3 regions of the Mesorhizobium sp. M1066 genome follow, and region 3 is predicted to be linked to each of the others. Evidence: predicted binding sites of a transcription regulator. Region 3 holds the regulator's gene; each other region holds the start of a gene.
What was found. The regulator PhoB, encoded in region 3, activates phosphate uptake and scavenging genes when phosphate is short. The targets are predictions, from matches to a motif close to TGTCATNNANCTGTCAT.
Positions count from the first base shown of each region.

Region 1: a site for PhoB is predicted at 4,305-4,321, ahead of NKH52_RS32195 (YdcH family protein). Genes of this name have one in related genera too.
Region 2: a site for PhoB is predicted at 4,339-4,355, ahead of NKH52_RS11870 (acid phosphatase). Genes of this name have one in related genera too.

Region 1 is NZ_JAMYMR010000052.1:15,620-22,576, reverse strand. It holds gene NKH52_RS32225 (amino acid ABC transporter ATP-binding protein) at 1-638, opposite strand, end outside; gene NKH52_RS32220 (amino acid ABC transporter permease) at 641-1,291, opposite strand; gene NKH52_RS32215 (amino acid ABC transporter permease) at 1,293-1,958, opposite strand; gene NKH52_RS32210 (transporter substrate-binding protein) at 2,128-3,009, opposite strand; gene NKH52_RS32205 (IclR family transcriptional regulator) at 3,137-3,925, shown strand; gene NKH52_RS32200 (YdcH family protein) at 3,949-4,152, opposite strand; gene NKH52_RS32195 (YdcH family protein) at 4,392-4,571, shown strand; gene ispG (flavodoxin-dependent (E)-4-hydroxy-3-methylbut-2-enyl-diphosphate synthase) at 4,905-6,158, shown strand; gene NKH52_RS32185 (lytic transglycosylase domain-containing protein) at 6,164-6,957, shown strand, end outside.
Region 2 is NZ_JAMYMR010000006.1:165,094-172,050, reverse strand. It holds gene NKH52_RS11905 (ABC transporter ATP-binding protein) at 1-10, shown strand, start outside; gene NKH52_RS11900 (DUF6984 family protein) at 16-357, shown strand; gene NKH52_RS11895 (DUF6665 family protein) at 358-669, shown strand; gene NKH52_RS11890 (cupin domain-containing protein) at 732-1,076, opposite strand; gene petA (ubiquinol-cytochrome c reductase iron-sulfur subunit) at 1,391-1,951, shown strand; gene NKH52_RS11880 (cytochrome b) at 1,968-3,269, shown strand; gene NKH52_RS11875 (cytochrome c1) at 3,298-4,170, shown strand; gene NKH52_RS11870 (acid phosphatase) at 4,400-5,095, shown strand; gene NKH52_RS11865 (alpha-hydroxy acid oxidase) at 5,286-6,431, shown strand; gene NKH52_RS11860 (adenine phosphoribosyltransferase) at 6,441-6,957, shown strand, end outside.
Region 3 is NZ_JAMYMR010000002.1:522,010-528,966, reverse strand. It holds gene pstC (phosphate ABC transporter permease subunit PstC) at 1-560, shown strand, start outside; gene pstA (phosphate ABC transporter permease PstA) at 557-1,873, shown strand; gene pstB (phosphate ABC transporter ATP-binding protein PstB) at 1,891-2,709, shown strand; gene phoU (phosphate signaling complex protein PhoU) at 2,736-3,443, shown strand; gene phoB (phosphate regulon transcriptional regulator PhoB) at 3,460-4,149, shown strand; gene eglC (endo-1,3-1,4-beta-glycanase EglC) at 4,669-6,093, shown strand; gene NKH52_RS05540 (type I secretion system permease/ATPase) at 6,171-6,957, shown strand, end outside.

The DNA.
Region 1 (6,957 bases), on a different contig from region 3:
TGCGTGACCATCACCATCGTCATGCCGTCCTCGGCCAGGCTGCGCACGACCTCAAGCACCTCGCCGACCAGTTCCGGGTCGAGCGCGGATGTTATCTCGTCGAGAAGCAGGATCTTCGGCCCCATGGCCACGGCGCGGGCAATGCCGACGCGCTGCTGCTGGCCGCCGGACAGTTCGGCGGGCAGGCTGTCGGCCTTGTGGGCGAGGCCGACCCGGCCGAGCCAGTGTTCGGCGATGGTGCGCGCTTCGGCGTTGCTCTTGCCGCGCACCTTGGTGAGGCCAAGCATGATGTTGCCGGCGGCTGTCAGGTGCGGAAAGAGGTTGAAGCTCTGGAACACCATGCCGGTCTCGGCGCGCATCGCGGCGAGATCGCGTTCGCTGCGACGCTGGCGGGTTCCGGCTTCGCGAAAGCCGACCTCCTTGCCGTCGATGCGAATCGAACCACTGTCATAGCTTTCGAGAAAGTTGACGCAACGCAGCAGCGTGGTTTTGCCGCTGCCGGAGGGGCCGATGACCGTCACCACCTCCCCCTTCGCCACCTGCAGGCTGATCGAACGCAGGACCTGGACGATCCCAAAGGCTTTGGAAACGTCCTGGACGTCGAGAAGGGCCGGGGTGTTTTTCGGACTTGTGGACATTGCTATTCCCGGATGAAGGAGAAACGCCGCTCGAGCCGCCGGCTGGCGAGCGAAAGGGCATAGTTGACCGCGAAGTAGATGAGCGCGCCGAGAATATAGAGCGGCATGGCCTCGTAGGTGCGGCCGATGACCTGGTTGATGGCCTGCATCAGGTCGGTGATGCCGAGCAGCGATACCAGCGCGCTGCCCTTGACCGCATCGGTGACGCCGTTGATCCAGGGCGGCAGGAAGCGCCTGAACGCCTGTGGGAAAATGACGTAGGCCAGGCGCTGGCGAAAGGTCAGTCCGATAGCCATCGCCGCCTCGGACTGACCCTTCGGAATGGAGCCGACCGCACCCCTGAGATATTCGACGACCTGCGCCGTCTTGAACAGGGTCAGCGCCAGCACGGCAGCCCAGAACGACGGCAGATGAAGCCCGACGGCCGGCAGTCCGTAATAGACAAAGAAGATGAGCACCAGCATCGGGATGCCGCGGATGGTGTCGCTGAAGATGCGCACGGCCCATTGCAACGGGACCGGGCCATAGACCAGACCGACGCCCATGATCACGCCGGCAATCAGCGAAAACACCACGACCAGCAGGGATACCCACAGTGTCAGCGCAAAGCCCTGGGCGAGGAAAGGCAAGGCATAGGCGATCTGGGTCAGCATGTCAGCGCGCCGCCCTGAACCGGCGCTCGACAAGCCGAAGCGCAAAAAGCAAGATGTAGCCGGTCACCAGATACATCGCCGTCACCACGAGATAGACCTCGACGATGCGGAAGGTGTTGAAGTTGATCCACTGGGCGCCGTAGGTCAGTTCCGGCACCGAGATGACCGACGCGACGGACGTATCCTTGAACAGCGATATGAAGGTGTTGGACAATGCCGGCAGCGTGATGCGCAGCATCGTCGGCAGGCGCACGTTGAGCAGCCTTTGCCAGGGCGTCAGGCCGATCGCCTTGCCGGCGTCCAGCTGTCCGCGCGGAACGGCCTCGAGCCCGGAGCGGAACACCTCGACCAGATACGCGCCGCTGTAGAGCGAGAGCGTGACGACGAACGAGGTCGGCGCGCTGTAGGCGATGTCGACCACTGTCGGCAAGCCGTAGAAGACGAGGTAGACGAGCAGGATCAGCGGCACATTGCGGATGAATTCGACGTAGGCGGCGATGATGGTGCGCACGATGCGTCCGGCAGACACATACCAGACCGCCAGAACCAGGCCGATGACGGTGCCGATGGCGATCGATATGACGGCGAGTTCGAGACTGAGCAGCAGTCCGCCCCACAGCTTGTCGAAGTGCCGCCAGATCAGGTTGAAATTAAGGGCATAGCCCATGCGTCCGCCTCAGTGCCGCAGGCTTAGAGCAGTTCACCGTTTCACGGAAACGGCGACCCGTTCTAACTCTTTGTTTTGACGCAATTCCGGACGGAAAACCGTTTCACACGTTTCCTGGAATTGCTCTAGGGAGGTGGAAGGGCGCTGGATACGCCCTCCACCCGGCAGGTCAGATGGCTGGGAAGCCGGGATGGCGCGCTGGCGGCTCCTGTCCAAAATAGTCCTTGAAGGCGGCATCGTAGAGTGCGTTTTCGTGGCCGAACATGGCGATGGTGAAGGTCGAGTTGACGAAGGTCAGCCAGTCAAGGTCGCCTTGCCGGAGTGCCGCGCCATAAAGCATGCTCAGCCAGCTCTTGCCGGCGTCGAAATATCTGTCCGGATTGCGCGAGGCGAGCCAGCGCACCGTGGACAGATCGACGGCAGCAGCATCGACGCGTTTCGATTCCAATGCCTGCAGCACGTTGGCCTGGGTATCGATCTGCATAACCTGGCACTCGGGCAGCACCGAATGCACCTGCGCCTCGGCATCGACATTCTGCAGGATGGAGACGCGTGTCGCCGAGCCGCCGGCAAGCAGCTTGTCGAAGGTCTTGTTCTCGGCGGTCGGAAGGCTCAGCAGGGCGACGCCCTCGACGTAGTAAGGCCGGGAAAAATTGACCAGCTGCGAGCGCTGGGCGCTCATCGTCATGAACTGAATGGTGATGTCGACCTTGTTGGTGGTGACGTTGGGGATGCGCTGTGCCGGATCCTGCATCACGAACTCGACCTTGGTCGGATCGTCGAAAAGGCCCTTGGCAAGAATGCGCCCCATGGTGATGTCCATGCCGACGAGTTCGCCGGCATCGTTCTCGAAGTGCCACGGCGCGTTGGTGCTGCCGGTGCCGACGATCAGCTTGCCGCGATCGAGCACGGTGCGCAGCAGGCTGTCGGGTGCTGCCTGGGCAGCGGCCTTCTGGGCATCGACGGCTACCGCCGCACCCACGACGCCGGCCGTCGCCAGTCCCGCCATTCCCAATTTCAGAAAATCACGTCTTCCGGATGTGTCGTTCACGGCGACCTCCTTTCGTTTGTGTTCCCCTTGCACAGGCAATACACGCGTCAGTGACGCCGAAGCGATTGTCTCTTACAAGCGACGCGTGTATCCTGTACAGGACAGATACTAACACCGGGAATCAACAATGCAAGATGGCAATGCCTCGGCACTTTCAGCCGGCGAGAAGATTTCGGGCTCCCGTGAAAAGGGGCTCAACCGGGTGCTCGAGATTCTGGAGTTTCTTCACACGACCCAGCGCGCGATCGGCATTGGCGACCTTGCCAAGGGCGTGAACGCGCCCCGCTCGACGACCTATACGCTGGTGCGGTCGCTGGTCGATGCGGGACTGCTGGAAATGGAAGGCGACGGCAATCGCGTCTATTTCGGCAAGAAGCTCTATCTCTACGGAATGGACTATGTGCGGGGCAACGACCTGTTGAGGCGGGGGCGCCAGGAGGTCGACAATCTGTCGCGCGAGACCGGCGAGACTTCCGAATTGTGCATGCTGCAGAGCGGCCGCTATACGATCGTCCATGCGAGTCCCGGCACCAGACCGTTCCGCATCAGTTCCGCCACCGGCTTGCAGATACCGCTGCCCTGGACAGCCTCGGGGCGGCTGCTTCTGGCGGGGCTGGAGAAGGCTGAGATCGAAGACATGGTGTCAAACGACGACCTCGTGCTGCCCGACGGGCGCAAACTGCGGCTTGACGATTTCGTCGCCGACATCGCAAAAGCGCAGGTCACCGGCTATTGCGTCACTTCGGGCCTTGTCGATGCCTATACGAAGTGCCTTGCCGCACCGGTGTTTTCAGCGCCGGGCAAGGTCGAGGCGACGATGTGCCTAGTGGTCCCCATCGATACGTCCGAGGAGCGGACCGGCGAACTCATCGGCCTGCTGCGTGATCGTGCCGCAAAGCTTTCGATCGCCGGGTAGCGCGCGAGCGAGCGAATGCCAACTCACGCAATGATGTCGGGAATGATCTTGTCTTCCAGTGCCATCAGCCGATCCTTGAGGAACAGCTTCTTCTTCTTCATGCGCTGGATCTGCAGCGGATCGCAGGCCATGGCGATCATCGCGTTGATGGCGGCATCGAAATCGGCGTGTTCCTGCTTCAGGCGGGAAAATTCAAGGCGAATATCGGCCTGTTCCTGATCGGACATTCTCTACCGTCTGCACGTCTGCGGCGCCCAAAGCTGGGCCTGATTGGGCGGGGCCGGGTGTTTTGTCACCGGCGTGCAGCCCATATCACATTTCAAAGTGTCGTGGAATGCTACCACGGATCATTCGACATCGCCCGCGGAAGGTGACACACTGTCACCGTGCCGTCACAGAAGCGAACCTGCGGTGGACGCGCCGTGACGGTTGCAATCGAGGAAAACCATGAAAGGGAGAACCAATCATGTCTCTTGCATCCCATCTTGATGAGTTGCAGCGGAAACACGGCGACATCGAGCGTGAAATCGATGACGCGATGAATCATCCATCGGTCGACGACCTCGAAATCGTGAATCTCAAGCGACGCAAGCTGGCACTCAAGGACGAGATTGAAAAACTGAGAGGCAAACCGACCACGCATTGATACCCTCCTGACATAGCCGCCCAATATCCGCGGCCTCTTTTCCCGGCGGCACCACGCCGCCGGTGTGGAGGGTTTTGATTTCCAGCACCGGTCTGTCAGCCGAAGCTGGACTTGCACCGGCTCAATTTCCGCTTCGGCCGTCGCTCGTTTCGCCAGATCATCGAGTGTTTCCTGGCCTCTGGCGGCGGGCGATTCCGGCCAGTGGCGACCTGTCGCCATTGACAAGCCATCTTTGCTCCTCCACCTCATGCCCGGACCTCAGCGCATCGGCCCGGGGCGTCGTTGTGCGTCCATGCAGGACACAAGATGCTCCAGAGACAAAAGGCTGCCGGCATGACCGGATATTTTTCCTCTCCTTTCCCCCGCCGCACGTCGGTCGGCGTCGATGTCGGCGGCGTGGTCGTCGGCGGCGGTGCGCCCGTTGTCGTCCAATCGATGACCAACACCGATACGGCCGATATCGACCAGACGGTTGCGCAGGTCGCAGCACTGCACCGGGCCGGCTCGGAGATCGTGCGCATCACCGTCGATCGCGACGAGAGCGCCGCCGCCGTGCCGCGCATTCATGAGCGGCTTCAGCGGCTTGGTATCAACGTGCCGCTGGTTGGCGATTTCCACTATATCGGCCACAAGCTTTTGGCCGATCACCCGGCCTGCGCCGAGGCGCTGGCCAAATACCGCATCAATCCGGGCAATGTCGGCTTCAAGGACAAGAAGGACCGGCAGTTCGCGGCGATTGTCGAGATGGCGATCAAACACGATAAGCCGGTGCGTATCGGCGTCAACTGGGGCTCGCTTGACCAGGAACTGCTGACCCGGCTGATGGACGACAACCAGGCCCAGGGTTTTCCGCTGACGGCGCAGGAAATGACGCGTGAGGCGATCGTGCAATCGGCGATCCTGTCGGCCGAGATGGCCGAGGAGATCGGCCTCGGCCGCGAGAAAATCATCCTGTCGGCCAAGGTCAGCGGCGTGCAGGACCTGATCGCCGTCTATACCGAACTCGCCACCCGCTCCGACCATGCGCTGCATCTCGGCCTCACCGAAGCCGGCATGGGCTCGAAAGGCATCGTGGCTTCGTCGGCCGCCATGGGCATCCTGCTCCAGCAAGGCATTGGCGACACCATTCGCATTTCGCTGACGCCGGAGCCGAATGGCGATCGCACACGTGAGGTGCAGGTGTCGCAGGAATTGCTGCAGACCATGGGGTTCAGGCAGTTCGTGCCGATTGTTGCCGCTTGCCCCGGCTGCGGCCGCACCACCTCCACCGTGTTTCAGGAGCTCGCCCAGAACATCCAGGCCGATCTCAGGAAGAACATGCCCGTGTGGCGCGACAAATACCCCGGCGTCGAGAACCTCAAGGTCGCGGTGATGGGTTGCATCGTCAACGGCCCTGGCGAGTCCAAGCATGCCGATATCGGCATTTCGCTGCCCGGCACGGGCGAAATGCCGACCGCGCCTGTCTTCGTCGACGGCAAAAAGGCGGCGACGCTGCGCGGGCCGTCGATCGCCGCGGATTTCGAGAAAATGGTCGCCGACTATATCGAACAGCGGTTCGGTCGCGGCGGCAAGGCCGCGGCAGAGTAGGTCAAATGCAGCGTTTCCTATGGGCGACGCTGATCCTGCTGTGTGGGCTGGTCTGGTCGACGCTGGCTCAGGCCGATCCGCCGCAATCCGCCAAGCAACGGCTTATCGACAAGGTCTGCAACCTGATCCAGGCGCATGCCGACCAGAACGGCCTGCCCAGGGATTTCTTCGCCCGGCTGATCTGGAAGGAAAGCCGTTTCGATCCCAACGCCGTCAGCCCGGTCGGCGCCGAAGGCATTGCCCAGTTCATGCCGGGCACCGCCAAGATGCGCGGGCTCGCCAATTCCTTCGACATCAACCAGGCGATCCCGGCTTCGGCGAAATATCTCGCCGAAATGAAAACCGGCTTTGGCAATCTCGGACTGGCGGCCGCAGCCTACAATGCCGGCGAGAGCCGGGTGTCGCGCTGGCTCGGCTCCGGCGGCTTCCTGCCGATGGAGACCGAAAGCTATGTCTTCGACATCATGGGCGAACCAGCCGACAAGTTCACGGACCGGGCCTATGCCGGAAAGGTCGAGCCGCTCGACGCAAAGGCGGATTTTGCCGTCGCTTGCCGAAAACTGCCGGTGATCATGTCGCGGACGGTGGCGATGGCTTCGATCAACGTAAAGCCGTGGGGCATCCAGGTGGCCGGCAATTTCCGCCGCAGTGCCGCGATCAACCAGTGGCTCAGGGTAAGGAGCCGGTTCCCGGCCCTGCTCAACGGGCACGATCCGGTGGTCAGCCGGGTGCGCACGCCAATCGGCCGGCGGGGTATCTATGCGGTCCGTATCGGTGTCGACCACCGCGCTGACGCCAA
Region 2 (6,957 bases), on a different contig from region 3:
GGCGGAGTAGCTTTTATGACTGCTGTCTTGCCGCTTCAGACTGAAGTGCTCAATGAGTTACGGTTTGGCTTGCTTACATTCCTCTCCGACTGTTCGGGGCTTTCCACGCCGGTCGCCGTCTCGTTTACAACACTGGACGATGGGGGCATGGGAAGCTTCGAAGTCGTAACTGTTGGATATTCTTTGGCGGCCAAGCCGCGACTCATCTCTGATTTCACCTACACGGATATCGACGGTATGGGCGTTTTGGTGTCCGCGTTTTCGGATGGACACATTATTTCCGTTGTGGATTTTTGGAGATACGATTTCGCTCCTATTTTGTCTTTTCCTGAAGCTAAGGACTTGGAGGCCCGCTGAATGTCTCTGCGATCCCCTCACGGTCCAACGAGTGCTACCGCCGCTGAAGCCGCCTTCGACGCGCTCGGCCATGAAATATTGGCGGAAAAGGCGGCAGCACTTGGCCGCGCCGGCCAGCGGGTAGACGAAACGCTGGCCAGGCTGCGCGACAATGCCGACGAGCAACTGCGCCCCCGGCTGCTCAAGGATGCCGCCGAGGCGGTGCATGGCTATTTCATCCAGCGCGACTTGTGTGGCTTGCGCAAGCACGATGCCGTCATTCGTGAATACAACATCCCGAAAACGGTGCTGGCCAGGCTCGGCGCGAAATAACTCTCTTTTGTTGGACCATGATCTTATTCCGAAAACCGGTTCCCACTTTTCGGGATCATGGTCTACTCAAGCCATTCGGTGATGAAGCTGCCATTCTCGTGGATATCGGTCGTTTCCAGCGGGCCTGGGCCGAGATTGGTGAATTTGTGTGGCGTATTGGGCGGCACGATCAGGATCTGGCCGGCGGATGCCTCGATCTCCTGGTCGCCGACAGTGAACAGGCCGGTGCCCTGGCGGATGATGAAGATCTCCGCGTAGGGATGTGTATGCAGGCGGGGGCCGCCGCCGACGCCAGGCAGATAGTTGAAGATCAGGCAGGAGTTGGAGTTGTAGGCGCCACATTGCAACTCGCCCTTCCAATGGTCGGAGCGAACGGCCCAGGTATCGCGGTCTATGACATGCGCCATGATGGCAAGGATAGACCCGGCTGGCGCCTTGTGTCGAGGCGAACAAGGGCGTCGGATTTGCGGTTGTTTCCCGGTTGTTTAGCGATGTTTGGCGGCTATCCGGCGTCGCGTTGACCGGTGGCGGATTTTGTCCCCGCGACAATCTGCCCTTGTGCCTTCACCCGTCTGGACAAAAACGGGCTTCACGCATAAACCGAAGTCCAAATGCCGGAGGAATTCGCAAGCCTGTTCGCCATGCGCTGTCGGGTTGGCGTAATTGAGCGGGGAACAAGGCTCAGCCACCGGCACGGAAGAGGCGAAAGGATCAGGCACCCGTGAGCGCAACCGACACCCAGGATCCCAACCGTCGTGATTTTCTCTACGTCGCCACCGGCATGGCCGCAGTGGTCGGCGCGGGTGCTTTCGCGTGGCCGTTCATCGACCAGATGCGCCCCGATGCCTCGACGCTGGCGCTCGCTTCCGTCGAAGTCGACGTCGCCTCGCTGACGCCGGGCATGTCGCTGATCGTCAAGTGGCGCGGCAAGCCGGTCGTGGTCCGCAACCGCACCGAACAGGAAATGAAGGACGGCGAGGCCGTCAATCTCGCCGATCTCAAGGATCCGATCGCCCGCAACGCCAATCTGCCGTCCGATGCGCCGGCGACCGACGCCAATCGCACCACGCCCGGCAAGGAGGCCTGGATGGTGATGGTTCAGGTCTGCACGCATCTCGGCTGCATTCCGCTTGGCCAGGAAGGCGATTTCGGCGGCTGGTTCTGCCCGTGCCACGGTTCGCAATACGATACGGCCGGCCGCATCCGCAAAGGCCCGGCGCCTGAGAACATGGCGGTTCCGGTATTCAAGTTCATTTCCGATACCAAGATCCTTATCGGTTGAGGCAGGGGATATTTCGATGAGCGAGGGACACTCGACCTATACGCCCAAAACCGGTCTCGGACGCTGGTTCGACGCCCGCATGCCGCTGCCGCGGCTGGTCTATGACAGCTTCGTCGCCTATCCGGTGCCGCGCAACCTCAACTATGCGTGGACCTTTGGCGGCATCCTTTCGATCATGCTGGTGGCGCAGATCCTGACCGGCATCGTGCTGGCCATGCATTACACGGCTGATACCAATCTGGCCTTCGGCTCGGTCGAGAAGATCATGCGCGACGTGAATTCCGGCTGGCTGCTGCGCTACATGCATTCGAACGGCGCCTCGTTCTTCTTCGTCGCCGTCTACATCCACATCTTCCGTGGCCTCTATTACGGCTCCTACAAGGCGCCGCGCGAGCTGCTGTGGATCCTCGGCTGCATTATCTATCTCCTGATGATGGCGACCGGCTTCATGGGCTACGTGCTGCCATGGGGCCAGATGAGCTTCTGGGGCGCCACCGTCATCACCGGCTTCTTCAGCGCCATTCCGCTGGTCGGCGACTGGATCCAGCAGCTGCTGCTCGGCGGCTTTGCCGTCGACAACCCGACGCTGAACCGCTTCTTTGCGCTGCACTATCTGTTGCCGTTCATGATTGCCGGCGTCGTCGTTTTGCACATCTGGGCGCTGCATGTCGTCGGCCAGTCGAACCCGACGGGTATCGAGGTCAAGTCGAAGACCGACACTGTCGCCTTCACCCCCTACGCGACCATCAAGGACGCGTTCGGCATGATCGTGTTCCTGTTCTTCTTCGCTTATTTCGTCTTCTACCTGCCGAACTATCTCGGCCATCCCGACAACTACATCGTCGCCAACCCGCTGAAGACGCCGGCCCACATCGTGCCCGAATGGTACTTCCTGCCGTTCTACGCGATCCTGCGCGCCATCACCTTCAATGTCGGGCCGATCAACTCCAAGCTAGGCGGCGTGCTGTGCATGTTCGGCGCCATCGTCATGTTGTTCCTGGTGCCGTGGCTCGACACTTCGAAGGTACGCTCGGCCGTTTACCGGCCCTGGTACAAGCTGTTCTTCTGGTTGTTCGTGGCCGATGCCATCCTGCTTGGCTGGCTGGGCTCGCAGCCGGCGGAGGGCAGCTACGTGTTCATGGCGCAGATGGCGACGTTGTTCTACTTCGCCTTCTTCCTGATCGCGCTGCCGGTGCTCGGCCTGATTGAGACGCCGCGACGGCTGCCGAACTCGATCACCGAGGCGGTGCTCGAGAAGAACAAGGGCGGCAGCGGACATCCGGCGGGCGCTACGGCGGCTCCGGAAACCAAAGGCTGAGCGGGTAGAGAATCTAAGGGGATTTGGCATGAAGAAGATTCTCACCTCGCTGGCGCTGATCGGCCTTGTGGCCGTCGCCGCTGGGGCCGCGGGCACTCGGGCGATCGCCGCCGAAGAGGCACACAATGTGGCCAATCCGACGCATTTCCCGATCGACGAGCCGAAGGAAATGGACTGGAGTTTCACCGGCCCATTCGGCACTTACGACAAGGCGCAGCTGCAGCGCGGCCTCAAGGTCTACAAGGAAGTCTGCTCGGCCTGCCATTCGATGAACCTGGTGGCGTTCCGCACGCTGTCGGACCTCGGCTATTCCGATGCGCAGATCAAGACGCTGTCGGCCGAGTACACGATCCATGACGGCCCCAACGATGCCGGCGACATGTTCGACCGTCCCGGCAAGCCGTCCGACCATTTCCCGCCGCCCTTCGCCAATGAGGAAGCGGCTGCTGCTTCCAATGGCGGCGCTGCCCCGCCCGACATGTCGCTGCTGGCCAAGGCTCGCGGCGTGGAGCGCGGCTTTCCGCAATTCGTCTTCGACATCTTCACACAATACGATGCCGGCGGTCCCGACTATATCCACTCGCTGCTGACCGGCTACGACCAGACGCCGCCGGCCGGCATGGTGATCCCGGAAGGCACCCACTACAATCCGTACTTCATGTCCGGCGTGTCGCTGAAAATGCCCAAGCCGCTCTCCGACGGCCAGGTGACCTATGATGACGGTGCGCCGCAGACCGTCGACCAGTATTCCCGCGACGTCTCCGCCTTCCTGGCGTGGGCGGCCGAGCCGCATATGGAAGACCGCAAGAAGACCGGGTTTCGCGTTCTGGTGTTCCTGCTTTTGTTCGGCGCGCTGGTCTATCTCACCAAGCGCAAGGTGTGGGAAGGCGTGGCCCACTAGAGCAGTTCACCGTTTCACGGAAACGGGGAACCGCTCCAGCTCCTTGTTTTGGCGCAATTCCGGACGGAAAACCGTTTCACACTTTTCCTGGAATTTCTCTACGCCATACAATCAAGTGAACGCAAAGGGCGCCGAGAGGCGCCCTTTTGCATTTCCGGAGGCTGGTCATGTCACATGGCCGTCATCGCATCCGGCGATCCTGTGCTGCTCTCATCAAAGGATCGCATTCATGAAAAGATACGCATCGCTCGCGGCAGGCCTGTTGCTGCTCATCCTCGGCTCGGCCGCGCAAGCGGAAGACGCCCAGCCCTTCGTCACCAACAAGGACGTCGACCTGACGATGATCCTGCCGCCGCCGCCGGCAAACGATTCGGCACAGACCAAGGCCGAACTCGGCGAGGTGCTGACGCTGCAGGTGACGCGCACCCCAGAGATGGTCGCCAGCGCGGTGGCCGATGCCGAGGAGAATGTCTGGCGCTTCGCCGACGTCATGGGGCCGAAATTCAACAAGGAAACGCTGCCGAAATTCAGCGCTTTCTTCGATCGCGTGGTGGCTACCGAAGGGGCTGTCGTCGACCCGGCCAAGGATGTCTGGAAGCGCCCGCGCCCGCACCAGCTCAGCGACCTCGTCAAGCCGGCGGTCAAGCTGTCGAGTTCCGGTTCCTGGCCGTCCGGCCACGCCACCGTCGGCACCATGATGGGCATCATCCTGTCCGATATGGTTCCGGAAAAGCGCGCCGAGATCATGGCGCGAGCGGCCGAATACGCCCACAACCGCGAGGTCGGCGGCATCCACTATGCGTCCGACGTCGAGATGGGCAAGATTTCCGGCAGCGTTATTGCCGCGGTCCTGCTCAACCGGGACGACTTCAAGGCTGAATATGAAGTGGCCAGGGCCGAGCTTCGTTCCGATCTCGGCATGTAATCCTCGTCAGCTAATCCTCGTCAGCCGGATTTAGACGGGAAGGGGCGCTTAAGGCGCTCCTTTTTTGTTAACGCTCGTGCTCAAGCGAAAGTTCGGCAATTAGTCCGTTGGCATGGCGGTATCAGGTTGATATTCGACGCATCGAACGGTGGCGAGAAGCTCGTCCCGCCATGGCCTTTGGAATTCGATGATGCGGCTCAGCGACTGTCACAACTTTTCCGACTTCCGGCGGATGGCACAGCAGCGGCTGCCCGGGCCGATCTTCAACTACATCGACGGCGCGGCCGACGATGAGGTCACCTATCGCCGCAACACCGAAAGCTTCGAGACCTGCGACCTTGTTCCCAACGTGCTGCGCGGAGTGAGCGAGGTCGACATGTCGGTGACGGTCATGGGCCAGAAGCTGGCGATGCCGTTCTATTGCTCGCCGACCGCCTTGCAGCGCCTGTTCCACCATCAGGGTGAGCGCGCGGTCGCCAGGGCCGCCGCCAAATACGGCACCATGTTCGGCGTCTCCTCGCTTGGCACCGTCAGCCTTGAGGAGGCGCGCGGCATCAGCAGCAGCCCACAGGTCTACCAGTTCTATTTCCACCGGGATCGCGGCCTCAACCGGGCGATGATGCAGCGCGCAAAGTCGGTTGGCGTCGAGGTGATGATGCTGACCGTCGACAGCATCACCGGGGGAAACCGCGAGCGCGACAAACGCACCGGCTTTGCCATTCCCTTCAAGCTCAATCTCGCCGGAATGGCACAGTTCGCGCTCAAGCCGGCCTGGGCGATCAACTATTTCACCCATGAGGGGTTCAAGCTGCCGCAGCTCGACGAGCATGTCGACATGGGCGGCGGCACGATGTCGATCAGCCGCTACTTCACCGAGATGCTAGACCCGTCGATGACGTGGGACGACGTGGCCGAGATGGTCAAGCTTTGGTCGGGTCCGTTCTGCCTCAAGGGCGTCATGTCGGTGGAGGATGCAAGACGCGCCGTCGACATCGGCTGCAGCGGCATCGTGCTGTCGAACCATGGCGGGCGGCAGCTGGATGGCTCGCGGGCGGCGTTCGATCAGCTTGCCGAGATCGTCGACGCCGTTGGCGACAGGATCGACGTCATCATGGATGGCGGCGTGCAGCGCGGCACCCATGTGCTGAAGGCGCTGTCGCTCGGTGCCAAGGCCGTCGGCGTCGGACGCTATTATCTGTTTCCGCTCGCGGCGGCCGGCCAGCCCGGCGTCGAACGGGCGCTTGAACAGATGCGGGTCGAGATCGAACGCGGCATGAAGCTGATGGGCTGCAGTTCGATCGAACAATTGTCGCGCAACAACCTCCGTTTCAGGTAATCTCGACCCATGAAATCCTCCCTCGAAGACACATTGCTCGCCGCGATCCGCACCATTCCGGATTATCCCAAGCCCGGCATCCTGTTTCGCGACATCACCACGCTGCTCGGCAATGCGCGCGCCTTCCGCCGCGCCATCGACGAACTGGTGCATCCCTATGCCGGCCAGAAGATCGACAAGATCGCCGGCATCGAGGCACGTGGATTCATCCTTGGCGGCGCCGTCGCCCATCAGCTCTCGGCCGGTTTCGTGCCGATCCGCAAGAAAGGCAAGCTGCCCTACGAAACGGTGCGCGTCGCCTACAGCCTGGAATACGGACTGGACGAAATGGAGATGCACAAGGACGGCGTTGCTCCGGGCGAGAAGGTGATCCTGGTCGACGATCTGATCGCCACCGGCGGCACGGCTGAAGCCGCGGTCAAGCTGCTGCGCCAGATCGGCGCCGACATCCTCGCCGCCTGCTTCGTCATCGACCTGCCGGACCTCGGCGGCCGCGCCAAGCTCGAAGCGCTCGGTGTGCCGGTCA
Region 3 (6,957 bases):
GTATACCGACCATCGTCTACGGCATCTTCGCCGTCGTCACGCTTGGGCCATTCCTGCGCGACCTGTCCGCGGCGCTGACCGGCGGCTCGCCCTTCATCCAGGGCCAGAGCATCTTCACCGCCGGCCTGGTCATGGGCGTCATGCTGATCCCGGTCGTGTCCTCTCTTTCGGACGACATCATAACCGCGGTGCCGCGCGCCATGCGCGACGGGTCGCTCGGCCTCGGCGCGACCCGCTCCGAGACGATCAAGCGGGTGATCCTGCCGGCTGCACTGCCCGGCATCGTCGGCGCCGTCCTGCTGACTGCCTCGCGCGCTATCGGCGAAACGATGATTGTCGTGCTGGCGGCGGGCGTCGCCGCCAACCTCACCATCAACCCGTTCGAGGCGATGACGACCATCACCGTCAAGATCGTCAACCAGCTCACCGGCGACCTCGAGTTCAATTCGCCGCAGACGCTGGTCGCCTTCGCGCTCGGCCTGACACTGTTCGCGCTGACGTTGGTGATGAACATCGTCGCGCTTTACATCGTGCGCAAATATCGGGAGCAGTACGAATGACCGACATTTCCATGGATACGATGGTCAGGGCGGCGGCCCATCCGCGCCGCGACATCGGCCTGAAGGCACGTTACGCTGCCGAACGCCGATTCCGCATCTATGGCGTCGTGGCGATTTCCGTAGGCCTGGCGTTCCTGGCAATCATGCTGATCACCATCGTCTCGAAAGGCTACACCGCCTTCTGGCAGACGACGGTATCACTGCCGATCTCGTTCGACGAGAAGGTGATCGATCCTTCCGGCAAACGCGCAACCGATCCGAGCGTTCTGATCAAGGCGAATTATCCCAAGCTCGCCGAAAACGCGCTGGTGGCCAAGCTCGGCATCAATCCCGACGACAAGCCGGCGATCAAGCAGCTCAAGGGCTTCCTGTCGGAAGGCGCCCGCGTCCAGTTGCGCGACATCGTTGCCGCCGATCCGTCCGTGATCGGCACGACGCGCGACGTCAAGATCCTCGCCGCCGCCAATCTCGACTCGGCTTTCAAGGGTCAGATCGACCTCAGCGTCGAGGAAGCGCGACGCAAGGTCTCGGACCAGCAGATCACCTGGATGAACAAGCTCAAGGCCGAGGGCGCGATGGCCGAGCACTTCAACAGCGGCCTGTTCACCTACGGCGCCTCCAGCCGCCCGGAAACCTCGGGCATGGGCGTGGCGATCATCGGCTCGTTTTATATGATGGTGATCGTGTTGCTCCTGGCGCTGCCGATCGGCGTCGCCGCCTCCATCTATCTGGAGGAGTTCGCCAAGAAGAACCGTTTTACCGACCTTATCGAGGTCAACATCAACAATCTGGCCGCGGTGCCGTCAATCGTCTTCGGCTTGCTCGGCCTCGCGGTGTTCATCAATTTCCTGGGCATGCCGCGCTCCGCCGCTTTCGTCGGCGGCCTGGTGCTGACGCTGATGACGTTGCCGACGATCATCATCGCGACGCGCGCCGCACTTGCCGCGGTGCCGCCGTCGATCCGCTCGGCAGCCCTCGGTCTTGGCGCCTCCAAGATGCAGATGGTGTTCCAGCACATCCTGCCGCTTGCCGCACCCGGCATTCTCACCGGCACCATCATCGGTCTTGCGCGTGCGCTCGGCGAAACCGCACCGCTGCTCTTGATCGGCATGGTCGCCTTCGTCGCCGATCCACCGACGACGCCTTTCGATCCGGCCACCGCGCTGCCAGTGCAGATCTATATGTGGGCGAACGAGGCCGAACGCGCCTTCGTCGAGCGCATGTCGGGCGCCATCATCATCCTGCTCGTCTTCCTCATGGCCATGAACATCACCGCGATCGTGCTTCGGCGTCGGTTCGAGCGGCGCTGGTAGAAAAAAGGCATTTTGGTATGAACATCATGACCGAACAGTCCCTTGAAAACGCAGTGGGCGACAAGATGAAGTCGAACGAAGTGATCAAAATGCGCGGCGACAAGGTCGGCGTGTTCTATGGCGAGAAGCAGGCGCTGTTCGACGTCAATCTCGACGTCCGCCTGAATCAGGTGACGGCGCTGATCGGCCCCTCCGGCTGCGGCAAGTCCACCTTCCTGCGCTGCCTCAACCGCATGAACGACACCATCGATTCAGCACGGGTAACCGGCAAGATCACGCTCGACGAAGAAGACATTTACGACAAGAACATCGATGTCGTCGAACTCAGGGCGCGCGTCGGCATGGTGTTTCAGAAACCCAATCCGTTCCCCAAGTCGATCTACGAGAACGTCGCCTATGGGCCGCGCATCCACGGATTGGCCAAGCGCAAGGCCGACATGGATCAGATCGTCGAGTCGAGCTTGAAAAAGGCGGCGATCTGGAACGAGGTGAAGGACCGTTTGCAGGAACCTGGCACGGGTCTTTCCGGTGGCCAGCAGCAGCGTCTGTGCATTGCACGCGCCATCGCCGTGTCACCCGAGGTGATCCTGATGGACGAACCGTGTTCGGCGCTCGACCCGATCGCCACTGCTCGCGTCGAGGAACTGATCGACGAACTGCGTCAGAACTATACGATCGTCATCGTCACCCATTCGATGCAGCAGGCAGCACGCGTGTCGCAGCGCACCGCGATGTTCCATCTAGGCTATTTGGTCGAGGAGGGCGCCACCGACAAGATGTTCACCACCCCCGACGACAAACGCACCCAGGACTACATCACCGGCCGGTTCGGCTGAGCTCAGGCATACGAGGGACGAAGATCATGGGTGAACATACCGTCGCATCTTTCGATGAGGATCTGGAGCAGATCAGCCAACTGATCCGCGACATGGGCGATCTCGCCCGTTCGATGGTCAGTGGCTCGACCAAGGCTTTGCTCAATTCGGACAATGCGCTGGCGCAGCGCGTGGTTTCCGACGATGCCATCATGGATGCACGCCAGCGCGAGCTGGACGATCGCGCCATCACGCTGATCGCCAAGCGCCAGCCAATGGCCAACGATCTGCGTGCGGTGGTCGGTTCGATCCGCATGGCCGGCGACCTCGAGCGCATCGGTGACCTGGCCAAGAACATCGCCAAGCGCGTCGGCACTGTCGGGCTGAGCGTTACGCCACACGACCTTTCGCATTCGATCGACGCGATGGCGCAGCTGGTGCTGATCCAGGTGCAGGGGGTCGTCGACGAGTATGCCGCCGCTGACGCGGCAGCGCTTGCCACGCTCAGAAACAATGACGAACGCATCGACGTCAAATACACCTCGGTGTTCCGCGAGCTGCTGACCTACATGATGGAAGATCCCCGCAACATCACGGCGTGCACGCACTTGTTGTTCTGCGCCAAGAACCTCGAGCGGATCGGCGATCACGTGACCAACATCGCCGAGAATGCCTATTATGTTTTGACCGGCACGCAGTTGCCAGCCAATCGTCCGAAGCAGGACGAGACGGCAATGTCCGCGCCAGCGGCATAACAGGGGTGACCAGCCGATGATCGCACCACGCATCATGGTGGTGGAGGATGAGGAGCCGCTAGGCGTGCTGCTCCGCTACAACCTCGAATCCGAAGGCTACCAGGTCGAGGTGGTGACGCGCGGCGACGAGGCCGAGATCCGACTGCAGGAGAACGTTCCCGACCTTCTGGTGCTCGACTGGATGGTGCCCGCGGTTTCCGGTATCGAACTATGCCGGCGCCTGCGAATGCGTCCCGAGACCGAGCGGCTGCCGATCATCATGCTGACCGCGCGAGGCGAGGAAAGCGACCGCGTGCGCGGCCTGTCGACCGGTGCCGACGACTATCTGGTCAAGCCTTTCTCGACGCCGGAGTTCATGGCCAGGGTCAAGGCGCTGCTGCGCCGGGCCAAGCCGGAAGTGCTGTCCAGCGTGCTCAAGGTCGGCGACATCGTGCTCGATCGCGAGTCGCACCGTGTCTATCGCAAGAAGAGCGAGATCCGGCTTGGGCCGACGGAATTCCGCCTGCTCGAATTCATGATGCGCCATCCAGGCCGCGTGTTCTCGCGCAGCCAGCTGCTCGACAATGTCTGGGGCGAAACGATCTACATCGATGAGCGCACGGTCGACGTACATGTCGGGCGGTTGCGCAAGGCGGTCAACAACGGCCGCATGCCTGATGTCATCCGCACGATCCGCGGGGCGGGCTACGCGATCAGGGAAGACTAGGTGGCTGTTCCGTCCCGATAGATCGGGAAAACTCGATTAGCACGCGGTCGCCAACAGCCGGTGGAATGTTGCACTCGTCTCATCGATGGGGAGCGAGCACGTGACGCCAGGAGCGGTCATCCTCATCAGGTTTCGAATGACTGCATTTGGGCCAAAGCGACAGGCAGCTTCTCGCGTTTCCCGATCTCCCAAACTCTCTATTGGGCCCCGGCTGGCCAGGAAGCACGGCGAATTACTTGATACGTCGTCATCTTTCCCGCAGACTCCGACCAGAATGAATTTGAGTTAATTTAGATATACGTTCGTCGAATGACGCGTATTCTGCATAAATATACAATTTTAATAAATTACCTCAAGCTGCGAATCCTTTCCTATCTATTCATTGCTCGTCTTTCGATTGTTCAATGCGATCTCGGATCTAATGACGATTCCGTGGAACGATCTCGTTCTTTGCAACGTTGCTTTGAAAGCTGTCGCCGGACCTTTGACCAGGTCGGACGCCATGAGGAAGGATTTCTGATGAGCACGGTCTTAAACGCCAAGGGCATCCCTCTTGCCTACACCAGCGCTTCCACTCATTGGTTCTCGGCCACCGGGTCTGGACCGGAACTGCATGGCACCTCCGGCAACGACTCCTTCTGGGGAGACACCGGCGTCAATGTCACGATCTACGGTGGCGCCGGCGACGACTACTATCATCTCTATTCCACCAACAATAAGGTGGTCGAGGATCCTGGGGCAGGGATCGACACGATCGACACATGGATGAGCTACAAGCTCCCCGACAATTTCGAGAACCTCGTCGTTACCGGCACCAACCGATTTGCGTTCGGAAATGCGGTGGACAACATCATCAAGGGCGGGTCGGGTCACCAGACGCTGGATGGCGGCAAGGGAAATGATGTCCTGATCGGCGGCGATGGCGCCGATACTTTCGCCATCTCCAAAGGTAATGGAAGCGATCTTATCTTCGACTTCGGTGCGACCGATGCGGTCCGGCTTGACGGCTACGACTTCACTTCGTTCGATGCCGTCCGTTCACAGATGGTCCAGGTGGAATCGAACGTGATGCTGAACCTCGGATCCGACGAGATCCTGGTGTTCAAGAATACGACCATCGACAAGCTGCAGCCCACCCAGTTCGAACTTCCGATCGACAAGTCCGCAATGACGCTGTCCTTCTCCGACGATTTCAACACGCTGAGCCTTCGGGACGGGCAGGACGGCACCTGGAATTCCAATTTCTGGTGGGGAGCGCCGAACGGCAGCACGTTGAGCAGCAATGGTGAGTTGCAGTGGTATATCGACGCCAATTATGGCCCAACGAGTTCGGTCCATCCGTTCAGCGTTGAGAACGGCGTCCTCACCATCACCGCCGCGCAGGCGCCGGAGGACATCAAGCCTCTGATCAACAACTACGAATACACCTCGGGGATCCTGACGACCCACGACACCTTCTCGCAAACCTACGGCTATTTCGAAATGCGGGCGGATCTCCCTGAAACAGCCGGAGCCTGGCCGGCGTTCTGGCTGCTTCCGGAGGACGGATCGTGGCCGCCGGAGCTGGACGTTGTCGAAACGCGTGGCCAGGACCCGAACACGCTCTACATGACGGCGCATTCCAATGAGACGGGAGCGCACACGAAGGTTTCGTCAACGGTGAACGTTGCGGATACCGACGGTTTCCACACCTATGGCCTGCTCTGGACGAAGGATGAGCTTGTCTGGACCTATGATGGTGTAAAGGTCGCTCAAGCAGCGACGCCGGCCGACATGCACGATCCTATGTATATGCTGGCCAATCTCGCGGTGGGCGGCATTGCCGGCCAGCCTCCTGACCATCTGGCTACGCCAGCGGAGATGAAGATCGACTACATCCGCGCCTATACGCTGGACGACCTGCAGCACCACCCCTTGGACATCGCCGGCGACCATTCGGTCTAAGCGACGCCCTGATGTTGGGGCCATGAGCCGTTAGGAGCGCGGGAATGATTGCATGGTCTGATCTGCGGGCAGTCTTGATGCGCGCCATCGCCGATGTCGGTGTTTTTTCGTTCCTCATCAACATCCTGCTATTGGTGATCCCCCTTTATCTCTTGCAGGTCTATGACCGCGTCCTGCCTTCCTCCAGCGTCGAGACGCTTCTTTACCTCTCTGCTATCGCGGTTCTCGCACTCGCCTTTCTCGGTCTCCTCGATGCGGTCCGCTCCGTTTACACGCAGCGCGTTGCAGCCATTGTCGACAACAGACTGGGCGCGAGGACATTCGCCGTCTCGCTGGAGGCTAAGTACGCCGCGGGAGCGGCCCTGTCTCCACTGCGCGACCTTGCCTCGGTATGCGCCTTCATCAGGTCACGCGGCGCGGCGGTCTTGTTCGACCTGCCGTTTGCTCCGTTCTTCCTCGCCCTGCTGTACCTCATCCATCCTTTGCTGTTCTGGCTTACGCTGGCAGGATCTGCGCTGTTGCTTGCGCTGGTCGTGGCAAATCAGTTTGCCACCGGCAGGAATGACGCCTTGTCGGCGGAACGCTCGGCTGTTGCCAGTCTGTCGGAGCAGGCCTTTGCCCGGAATGCAGAGACGCTGCGCGCCATGGGCATGATCCAAAACGCCGCGCGAGTGTGGGGAAGGCACGTGGCGGAGGCGCTAGTCCTGCATGACCGTTCGTCGATGGCCAACGCGATTTTCAGTGGAACGTCGCGAGCCGTACGCATGATGCTTCAGCTGGCAATACTGGGTGTCGGAGCATGGCTCGTGCTGCAAGGGAAGATGACGGCCGGCATGATCTTCGCGTCTTCCCTGGTGTCGTCCC